2 regions of the Neobacillus sp. 114 genome follow, and region 2 is predicted to be linked to the other one. Evidence: riboswitches for the same ligand, from Rfam matches in the RefSeq annotation. Region 2 holds a riboswitch; the other holds the start of a gene.
The links. Region 2 has a riboswitch for ZMP and ZTP ahead of QNN06_RS29945 (bifunctional 5,10-methylenetetrahydrofolate dehydrogenase/5,10-methenyltetrahydrofolate cyclohydrolase). Riboswitches for the same ligand answer to the same signal wherever they lie in the genome.
Positions count from the first base shown of each region.

Region 1 (5,098 bases), 210 kb from region 2:
CGCCCATCGCGGATGCCATCACGACTGTTAAGGTGATAATCTGTCTCGTATTGACACCAAGGATACTAGCTGTATCCAAATTTTCCGCTGTCGCACGGAGGGCTTTTCCTGCTCTTGTTTTTGACAACCAATACGAAAGAGCCATCATTAACACAACTGAAATCACAAAAATGACGATTTGCACCACATAGATGGTGATAGAACCAATTGTAAAATGTATTTCTGCAAACGCATTTTTAAATGGATGGTTACCCGCTCCGAATAAGTGATGCGATAGATTTTCCAGTAAAATTGATACCCCAATCGTGCTGATTAATGGGGCAAGGTGCGAAACGCCTTTTTTCCCGCGAAGCGGTCTTAAGGCAAATCGCTCCAGCATATAACCTAAAATTGCGGTGACAATAATTGCAGCTAAAAATGCCATCCAAATCGGCCAACCCAATGTACTTGTGACCATGACGCCTACAAAAGCGCCAAACATAAAGATTTCGCCATGCGCCATATTAATGATGCCAAGAACTCCAAAAACCAGCGTAAATCCAAGGGCAACGATGGCATAGATGCTTCCTAGTGTGATTCCGTTTATTAGCTGTTCTAATAGCAAAACATCTCACCCTCTAACTTCAATTTTTTCAAAAACTAATGGTATTAATTAAAGCCCCCCGCCTTTAGGCTTTGGCAGCCTGGAGCGGGGAGCAGCTGATAGTAGTGATTCATTCTGTTCTGATTGATACCCTTCAAACTATCGAACGTTCAAGCTTATTCGAAAATTTGGAACTTCCCGTCCTTGATAATAAGAACGGTTGGATCCATCACAACGTCTCCATCCTTGTCAAAGGAGAATTTACCAAGGATCCCAGGAAAATCCTTAATTTCAGCAAGAGAATCACGCAGTGCATCGCGGTCCGCTTCGCCTGCATTTTTTAGTGCTTCAGCCATGATATAAAGCGCATCATAAGCCTGCGCTGCGAATTGGTCTGGTTTCTTGCCATATTCGGATTCATACTTTTTCACGAACTCTTGAACCTTTGGATCTTGCTTATCGCCAAACCAAGGAGTTGCCACAATCAGTCCATCAGCAGCCTGTCCGGCAATTTGAATAACCTGTGGAGAGTTAAATCCGTTACCGCCGACAAATGGTACATCAATTCCCAGTTTGCGGGCCTGGTCCATAATAACAGCACCTTCATTATAGAGAGCTGAACATAGAATTAAGTCCGGCTGAAGACCCTTAATTTTTGTTAATTGTGCATTATAGTCAGCCTGACCCTTTTGGAAGGTTTCAGTTGTTACTACATCAAGCTTCATTTTTTCGGCTGTCTTTTTCATCGTGTCATAACCGGATTTTGTAAACACATCATCATTTCCGTAAAGAATAGCCACTTTCTTCACTTTGTATTTATCAACTGCTTTTTTCACTGCTGCAGGAATAGCTAGTGCTTCTGGCAGTGAGTTTCTAAATACATAGTCCCCGATTTGTGGGATTCCTTCAGCAGTAGTAGATGTACCCATGATTGGAATACCATTCAAGTCTGCCTCAGGCCCGACTACATTCATTTCTGTACTTAATGTAGGTCCCAATAAGGCTACAATACTATCGTCACTCATTAACTTTTGAGCTGCAGATAAAGCTTGTTCTTGTTTACCTGCTGAGTCTTCAACAACAAGGTCGATTTTGACATCGCCTTTTGCATTAATTTCTTTTTTCGCTAAATTAAAACCGTTAGTAATAGCTTCACCGTAAGCTGCTCCAGGTCCAGTTAAATAGGAAACAACACCGATTTTTGCTTCCACGGCCTTGCCGCTTTCTTTCGAATCGCCCTTTTTGCCAGAAGTTTCTGAATTATTACTGCATGCTGTTAAGACAACAAGTAAAAGAACAGTAAACAGCAGAAACGACTTATTAAGGATTTTTCTCATGTCCTTCTTTCCCCCTATTTTTCGACAAAATTAGTTATATATATCTATTAAATACCAATATTATTTTAATGTAAAGATTTTGTACCGAATTTTTAGAATCTTATTTCTATTCGAAAAAATAGTTAAACGCTTTCATTCTTGTAATCTAGGGATTTTATTAAAAATTTGATGAAAAATTTTTATTACTGTTAATGATATATGGGGACGGTTCTTCTTCTTCAGAAACAAAAGAGCCGTCCCCATACATCATTTAGGGTAGAAAATTATGAAAATTTGTGATACGATGAAATAAGTTTAAAAGGCCGTGTGTAACTGGCGAAACGCGGATAACCGCGAGGGAGCACACGGTTTCGAAGCCGTTCGCCTGGGCAGAGGTAAGGGAATTAACTCCCTTACCTCTTTCTGCTTATAAAAGGAGGAAGAAAAATGAGCACGATCGCTTTAGAAAATGTGAACACCATCAAAACCCTTAATAATATCGCGGAAAGAGGGCTAAACGTATTCAATAAGAACGGCTTTCTGGTTGACAACGGCAGTGAAAACCCTGATGCCATCCTTGTTCGCAGCTTTAATATGCACTCATTAGAATTCGGTGAAAATTTAAAGGCAATCGCAAGAGCAGGAGCAGGTGTCAACAATATTCCCGTCGATAGATGTACAGAGCAAGGTATTGTTGTGTTCAATACCCCTGGAGCAAATGCCAACGCTGTAAAAGAAATGGTCCTAACCTCATTAATAGCTTCATCCCGTAACCTTTTTGCTGGTGTAGCTTGGACTAAGTCGTTAGATGGTGAAGGCCAACAAATTCCAAAGCTTGTCGAAGCAGGCAAGAAGCAATTTGTCGGAAAAGAAATTAAAGGGAAAACATTGGGTGTCATTGGTTTAGGAGCGATAGGTGCACTTGTGGCGAATGATGCGCTGGATTTAGATATGGATGTCATCGGATTTGATCCATTTATCTCTGTCGATACCGCTTGGAATTTGTCCCGCAACGTACAGCGGGCAATGACAATTGAACAGTTATTTGCAGAATCTGACTATATCACTGTTCACGTACCGCTAACAGATGACACAAGAGGTATGTTTAACCAAGCGACCTTCAGTATTATGAAGCCTAGTGTTCATATTTTAAACTTCTCCCGTGGTGAACTTGTCAATGAAACAGACATGGCCGCCGCTCTCGAAAGCGGAAAGGTTGGGAAGTATGTTACCGATTTCCCGAATGAAAATGTGCTCAAAATGAAAAATACCGTTCCAATTCCGCACCTAGGCGCCTCCACAAATGAATCAGAGGAAAATTGTGCGATCATGGCAGCTCGGCAGGTAAAGGAATTTTTAGAAACAGGAAATATCAAAAACTCAGTGAATTTCCCAAACACCAGTCTTCCTTATACTGGTAAGCGGCGCGTGGCGGCATTCCACCAGAATGTTCCTAACATGGTCGGACAGATTACATCTGCAATATCCAGCTATCATTTAAACATTGCTGATATGGTCAACAGAAGCCGTGGGGGTTATGCGTATACAATTATTGACATTGATAATAAAGTAAATGGCGATGTTATTCCAGGTTTAGAGGAAAAAGTAAAACAAATTCCTGGAATGGTGACAGCTCGGATTATTTAATAAGGAAAATTAAGTTAACATGAAAATGGAGCCTGGTTTCAATACCGGCTCCATTTCTTTTACCCAATTGGATTCTATGCTGATAATTTTAGTTTTTTCTCTTTTTTCCCTCTATAGGAATACAAAGCAAATAATAGAATAAACCATAGTGGTGTCAACAATAGGGCCGGACGGGTAGCGTCGGCGAACAGCATGATGATGAGAATCGCCGCAAACAAGGTTAGGACCGCATAATTAACAAATGGTGTAAATGGCGCTTTAAATTTTGATTTTGCCTGTAAGTCCGGACGAGTTTTCTTATACCTTACATGACAAATCAGAATGACGCCCCAAACCCAAATAAAACAAATGGCACTAATGGTTGTCACAATTCCAAAAGCCTGCTCCGGAATAAGTTTGCTTAAGAGCGCTCCACCTGTCAGGACAAGAGTTGAAATCAATAGCGCGTTACTTGGCACATGATTTTTATTCAGTCTTGCAAAATTGGCTGGTCCCTGGCTATTATTGCTTAAATTATATAAAATCCGGCTTGTTGAAAACATCCCACTGTTACAAGCAGAAGCGGCTGAAGTTAAAACGACAAAATTAATAATTCCTGCGGCAATCGGAATCCCGACTAAACTAAACGTTTTGACAAACGGACTTTCAGCGGCATTCAGTTCCGTCCATGGATTAATACATAGAAGAACGATCAATGCGCCAACGTAGAAAAATAAAATCCGTAAAGGAATTTTATTAATGGCCGATGGGATGTTTTTTTCCGGATTGGCTGTTTCCGCTGCCGATACACCCACTAATTCCACACCAACGAATGCAAAAACGACCATTTGGAATGAAAGCAAGAAGCCTGTCATTCCATTTGGAAAAAGGCCTCCATGTTCCCAAAGATTTTTAATAGAGACCGCCCCTGCATCTGTCTTGAATCCCATTACTAGCAAAATGACCCCCATTCCGATTAAGGCGAGAATGGTAATTACCTTTATTAAGGCAAACCAGAACTCCAATTCCCCAAAAAGCTTTACCGTTAATAGATTGAGGCCCAATAAGACGACCAAACAGACAATTGCAGGCATCCACTGCGGGATATCAAACCAATATCGTACATATACACCAACAGCAATCACATCAGCCATAGCGGTCATAATCCAGCAAAACCAATAGGTCCATCCCGTTACAAACGCAACTCGCGGTCCAAGATAATCTTCGGCTATGTCAGTAAAAGACTGATAGCCAGCCTTAGACAACAGGAGTTCCCCTAGCGCCCTCATCACAAAGAAACAGGCAATACCTACGATTAAATAAGCAAAGATAATGGATGGGCCAGCCAGTTGGATGGCTTTACCCGACCCCAGGAATAATCCGGTACCAATGGTGCCGCCAATTGCGATAAGTTGAACGTGCCGATTTGCTAAATTCCTCTTTAATTCTTGCTGTGCCAACCTTGACTCCCCCTTAAAATTTAAAAAACCCAATAAAAAAAGAGATTGGATGTCCTCCAATCTCTTAGGTCTAAGAATAACAAATAATACTTATTATGCTGACAATTGTCAGC
Region 1 is NZ_CP126144.1:6,345,938-6,351,035, forward strand. It holds gene QNN06_RS30955 (branched-chain amino acid ABC transporter permease) at 1-604, opposite strand, end outside; gene QNN06_RS30960 (ABC transporter substrate-binding protein) at 760-1,920, opposite strand; ZMP/ZTP riboswitch at 2,219-2,297, shown strand; gene QNN06_RS30965 (phosphoglycerate dehydrogenase) at 2,347-3,546, shown strand; gene QNN06_RS30970 (amino acid permease) at 3,621-4,985, opposite strand.
Region 1: it holds a riboswitch for ZMP and ZTP, as region 2 does, so the genes downstream of both, QNN06_RS30965 (phosphoglycerate dehydrogenase) here and QNN06_RS29945 (bifunctional 5,10-methylenetetrahydrofolate dehydrogenase/5,10-methenyltetrahydrofolate cyclohydrolase) in region 2, are expected to answer to the same signal.

Region 2 (5,098 bases):
TTCTACGGATGAATTAAGGGATTTGGTGCATTTGGGGTAATTTGGTGGTGTCTAGTCGCGTCAGGCACCGCGCGTGGACATTTGTCCACTTGGGGAGGACAGCGGCTATAGAGGCCGCTGTTTTTTTATTTCGTTTCTGTAAGTATAAAGCTCCTAATTTTTGTTAGGTTAAGGTGGCTCTTTGTTTTTTAATATTCCATAAAGCACTACACAACAATTATGTGAATTATTTAACATACCATTATACAGAAACTAATTCTAATTATTAAAAATGTCATAATTGAAAATGACTGAATAAATAGTAGGAGTAGTTATATGATGAATACAGAATGAAAGGATGGAAGGATGGAATCAATGTGATCCCATCCTTGGTCTGTTTTTGTCAGGATTCCTTAAAATCATGTGCTCCTATTCCACTTTAAGTGTCTTTTCTTTTCCTGTAAATCCTCCACGTACTTTAAGGACAAGAACTTTTGCGTCAGCAGGGACATCAAAAACAATCTCACCTTCTTGTGTTAATGTAAGTGGTCAACCAACCATTGTAGTCGTTGATCTAGTTACAGGAGCTATCCCCCCCTCTGCACTGTTACAGTAGTTGTCGCAGTTACAGGAGCTACTCCATCTGCAATCGCAGTGGCAATATTTGTAACAGTAGGTCCTGCAGAACCTAGCACCCTTACTACAACCGTTATCGTGGCAGAACTTAAAGGAGCAAGTGAAGGTGTTGTGAAGGTTACCAATGTTGGGTTTCCGGGTGGTGTTTGAGTAACGGTAAATCCTGGAGCATTACTTGACACAAAATTGGTACCTGCTGGTATCGGCTCGGATACCAGTAAATTGGTTAGGGGTGCGGTTCCCGTATTTGACACCACAATGGTGTAGGTAAGCAGTTGCCCTACCGACACAGGATTTGGCGCTGCAGTTTTCATCATTGTCAGGGTACCAACCCCTGGAGTTGTGGTGATAGTTGGGATTAAATCTAGGATATTTTCAAACTTGAACTCCAACAGCATTTCTTTCTTGATGACGTCACGAAGGGTCCTTTGAACACTTGCATCAATATCAAGAAGATTAGTCAACGTAACGGTTGCAGGAGAAAATGTAGTTCTTGTTGGGGTTAATGTACCAAGAACAAGTTGAAGTTTTTCAGCTTCTGCATTCAAAAGGTGAGCAAGAGCCAACTCCTCAAGAGCAACGGAAGCCAGTAACAATGGAACAGTTTGCCCCACACTAAGCGAAATGGTAGGCGTTATATTCGGTATGCCGGGTAAAGACAATACTCTTCAACTCCTTAAAATTATAGTCCTTGACATTCTACTCGATTTTTTTTAATGAGTCTGTGCAATTGTCCCTAAAATGGATAAATTTCTTATATCTTCATCGGCCCAATGCCCGATCTCCTTTTGCTAAACGTACTGGACTTACTGTTGATGAAGTTAGAAGCATAGCAAAATCTAAAGAGAACTAAACATACTCAAAGTTTGAAAAGAAAAACAGCCCTTATACATGATAATGACTGTTCTTCCTTCCTAAGCCGCCAATATCGTAACAAAAATGTCAATGGATTCTTCCATTCTTACAAATGGTTTATTCCAAATCCAATGAATAATTCGTTCCAATATGAATGCTTCAAACACTTTTATAAAAAGGAAACCCATTAAAATCAAAATTATTTTAAACGACCATTTTGTATATTTCTTTCTCTCTATTTCCAAATGAGTTCTCTCCCATTTCTACTATCATTAAACAGATTACTAAAAACAATAGGACAATATCATTTGAAGATTTTGGGTTTTGGGAAAATCAGAACTTTATTGACATTTAAAGCTTATATGTTATCTTTTACTTATAACAAGGAAATGGACACAGTTACTGACGACATTTGTGGAAATGACCACAGGGAAGCTGTGTTTTATATAGTGTCGGGTCGTCTGGGCAGAGATAAGGATTATTTCCTTATCTCTTTTTTATTACATTTTTTCAGGAGGGCTTGTAATGGAAAAAATCATTTTGGATGGAAATGTCGTTGCACAAGAAATTAAAGAAGGCTTGAAAGCACGTATTGATCTTCTAAAAAATAAAGGTATAACCCCATGCCTCGCAACGATTTTAGTTGGTGATAATCCCGCTTCAGAGACCTATGTAAGAATGAAAGGAAATGCTTGCAAAAGACTGGGCATAGAATCTATTCGTGTTCATTTGCCTGAAGAAACAGGGACATTGGAGCTGATAGAAACGATTAAAGAATTAAATAACGATCCCTCGGTTCACGGTATTCTTTTGCAGCATCCCGTTCCTTCGCAAATTGATGAACGTGCCGCTTTTGAAGCCATTGATATTCGCAAAGATGTGGACGGCGTCACAAGTGCAGGGTTCGGACAGACGGCATTAGGCTTTGGAGAATACCCCTCCTGCACACCAGCAGCCATTATGAAAATGTTAGACTATTACCAGATTCCAATTGAGGGTAAACATGCTGTCGTAGTGGGGAGAAGCCCTATCTTAGGGAAACCTGTTTCTGCGTTACTTCTTAATGCAAACGCGACCGTAACGACTTGCCATTCAAAAACAGCCAATTTACCTGAAATCTTAAAACATGCTGATATTGTTGTGGCAGCGGTTGGACTGCCTAAATTTATTCAGGGAAGCTGGTTAAAGCAGGGTTCCGTTGTATTAGATGCAGGTTACAATAAAGGCAATGTTGGGGATATTGATTATGACACATGTTACGAAGCGGCAAGTGCCATCACTCCTGTTCCAGGGGGTATTGGTCCAATTACCATTGCGACCTTGTTGAAACATACGGTTGATTCCGCAGAGAAACTGTAAGTGACAACACACATCAAAAGACCCGGCACGCTCCAGTACCGGGTCTCTTGATTACAAGAAATTTATTTTTCAAAAATTAATTTAAAATAATTAGCTTGACGGTTTTTCTGCCCCAGACTCTTGCTTCTGCACTGTTTGGTTTGAGAACGTCGATACGGTGGCCTTTGATAGCGCCGCCAGTGTCTCCAGCAATCGCTTCGCCATAGCCTTCGACCCATACACGTGAACCAAGCGGGATAACAGACGGATCGACTGCAATCAATTTCATATTTGGATTGGCCTCGATGTTGTAGCCCAATTTCGTTATCGAGCCTGAATCTTCATGGCTGTAAGCGGTTGCGGTAACGTACATTTCCTTGCCGCTAAGACTAGCGCTAGAGGTATCCTGCGCTGGTGCGGAAGCTGCGCGTGCGCTTGCCTGCTGCTGAGCAATTGCCGCTTGAATGCCGGCCATTTGTGACTGAACTTTTGCTTTGTCCTGCTCGGCTAGAGCCAATTGTTGCGTAATTTGATTATATTTATCCTGCATGGCCGTTAGGACTTCCTGACGCTTTTGCAGGTTTTGATCTAGTTCGGATTGCTTGTTGGCAAGGACGGTTTTCTGCTCCTCTAAAACCTGTTCCTGCTTATCGATTTCCTTTTTATCGTCTTCAATTTTCTGAAGGTCTGCCTTTTGGGCGTTCAAAATATCTTTGTCAGCATCCATCAATGTCGAGACTGCGCTTGCACGCTTAATGAAATCGGAGATGCTGTCAGATTCTAAGAATACGTTCATGACGATATTGAAATTGTCACTTTGCTGCATGGCCACGGCCCGCTTTTTCATGATGTCTTTACGGCCGAGAATTTTATCCTCCAGCGCGACAATCTCTTCTTTCTTTTGTTCAATCAGCTTGTTCACTTCGTCGATTTTGGCCTGAGTTTGGGCCATTTCTTCTTGGTTCTTTGTAATATATGCATATATTGAATCTAGTTCTTTCTGAATTCCTTGTATTTCTTGATTAACAGCTTGCTGTTCTTGTTTTTGCTGATTCACAATTTGCTGTTTTTCCTGGAGCTGCTGTTGAGCATTGCGAAGTGCTTCACTGCTTGTTTGTGCATATGTAACCATGGTGCCGCCTGATGCGTATGTAGCGATTGCAAGTACTACTAGTAAAATACGCTTGATCGTCGATTGCATATACTCCCCTCCTCGTTATACTATTTATAACAGACAAACTTGCCAGTTATGTTACAAAAATATTAAAAGAATATCACAAATCGACTTATTCATGATAAAAATAGCTGTTTTATGGCAAAAAAGTGTCATAAATCAAAAAATTGGGTATTTATTGGAAAATTGTAGGTAAAGGTGTCGGGCACCGTACGTGGACATTTGTCCGTGTGCGGTGGACACCTCTGTTGAGGCGAAAGTCCTGTATTGGGGTTGAAATTTACCTTTTTTAAAATTTACTCGTCGATTTCGTGAGATTACTCGTTAAAAATTAGGATTTACTCGCCAACTTTTGACTTTTACTCGCTGAATTTCATGATTTACTCGCCTCAATCTAGATTTTACACGCCGGACCCCCATCTCAAGCGTACCCCAACTACCTAAAAAGCCAGGCGTCCAGCCTGGCTCAGGTATTTTTTCAATGACCTTTTTTGGGTGATTACCATTTATTTGGATATACTTTCCGATTTGGTGAGTTTACTTTCCAAATGGGGCTAAATACTTTCCACTTTCATCATTTTTCTACCACTTTATGGCCAAATACTTTCCAAAAAACCTGATTTACTTTCCAACTTGATTTTCAGAGGGAATCCCTCCCTAAAAAACCAGGCGTCCAGCCTGGCTCAGGTATTTTTTCAATGACCTTTTTGGGGTGATTACCATTTATTTGGATATACTTTCCAATTAGGTGAGTTTACTTTCCAAATCGGGCTAAATACTTTCCACTTTCATCATTTTTCTTCCACTTTATGGCCAAATACTTTCCAAAAATTCTGATTTACTTTCCAACTTGATTTTCAGAGGGAATCCCTCCCTAAAAAGCCAGGCGGCCAGCCTGGCTCAGGTATTTTTCGATGACCTTTTCGGGGTGATTACCATTTATTTGGATATACTTTCCGATTTGGTGAGTTTACTTTCCAAATGGGGCTAAATACTTTCCACTTTCATCATTTTTCTTCCACTTTATGGCCAAATACTTTCCAAAAAACCTGATTTACTTTCCAACTTGATTTTCAGAGGGAATCCCTCCCTAAAAAGCCAGGCGGCCAGCCTGGC
Region 2 is NZ_CP126144.1:6,134,536-6,139,633, forward strand. It holds partial or broken gene QNN06_RS29920 (DEAD/DEAH box helicase) at 1-40, shown strand, start outside; partial or broken gene QNN06_RS29925 (DUF4352 domain-containing protein) at 409-519, opposite strand; gene QNN06_RS31310 (alpha-helical endospore appendage domain-containing protein) at 567-1,277, opposite strand; gene QNN06_RS29940 (hypothetical protein) at 1,530-1,715, opposite strand; ZMP/ZTP riboswitch at 1,859-1,944, shown strand; gene QNN06_RS29945 (bifunctional 5,10-methylenetetrahydrofolate dehydrogenase/5,10-methenyltetrahydrofolate cyclohydrolase) at 1,996-2,829, shown strand; gene QNN06_RS29950 (3D domain-containing protein) at 2,906-4,009, opposite strand.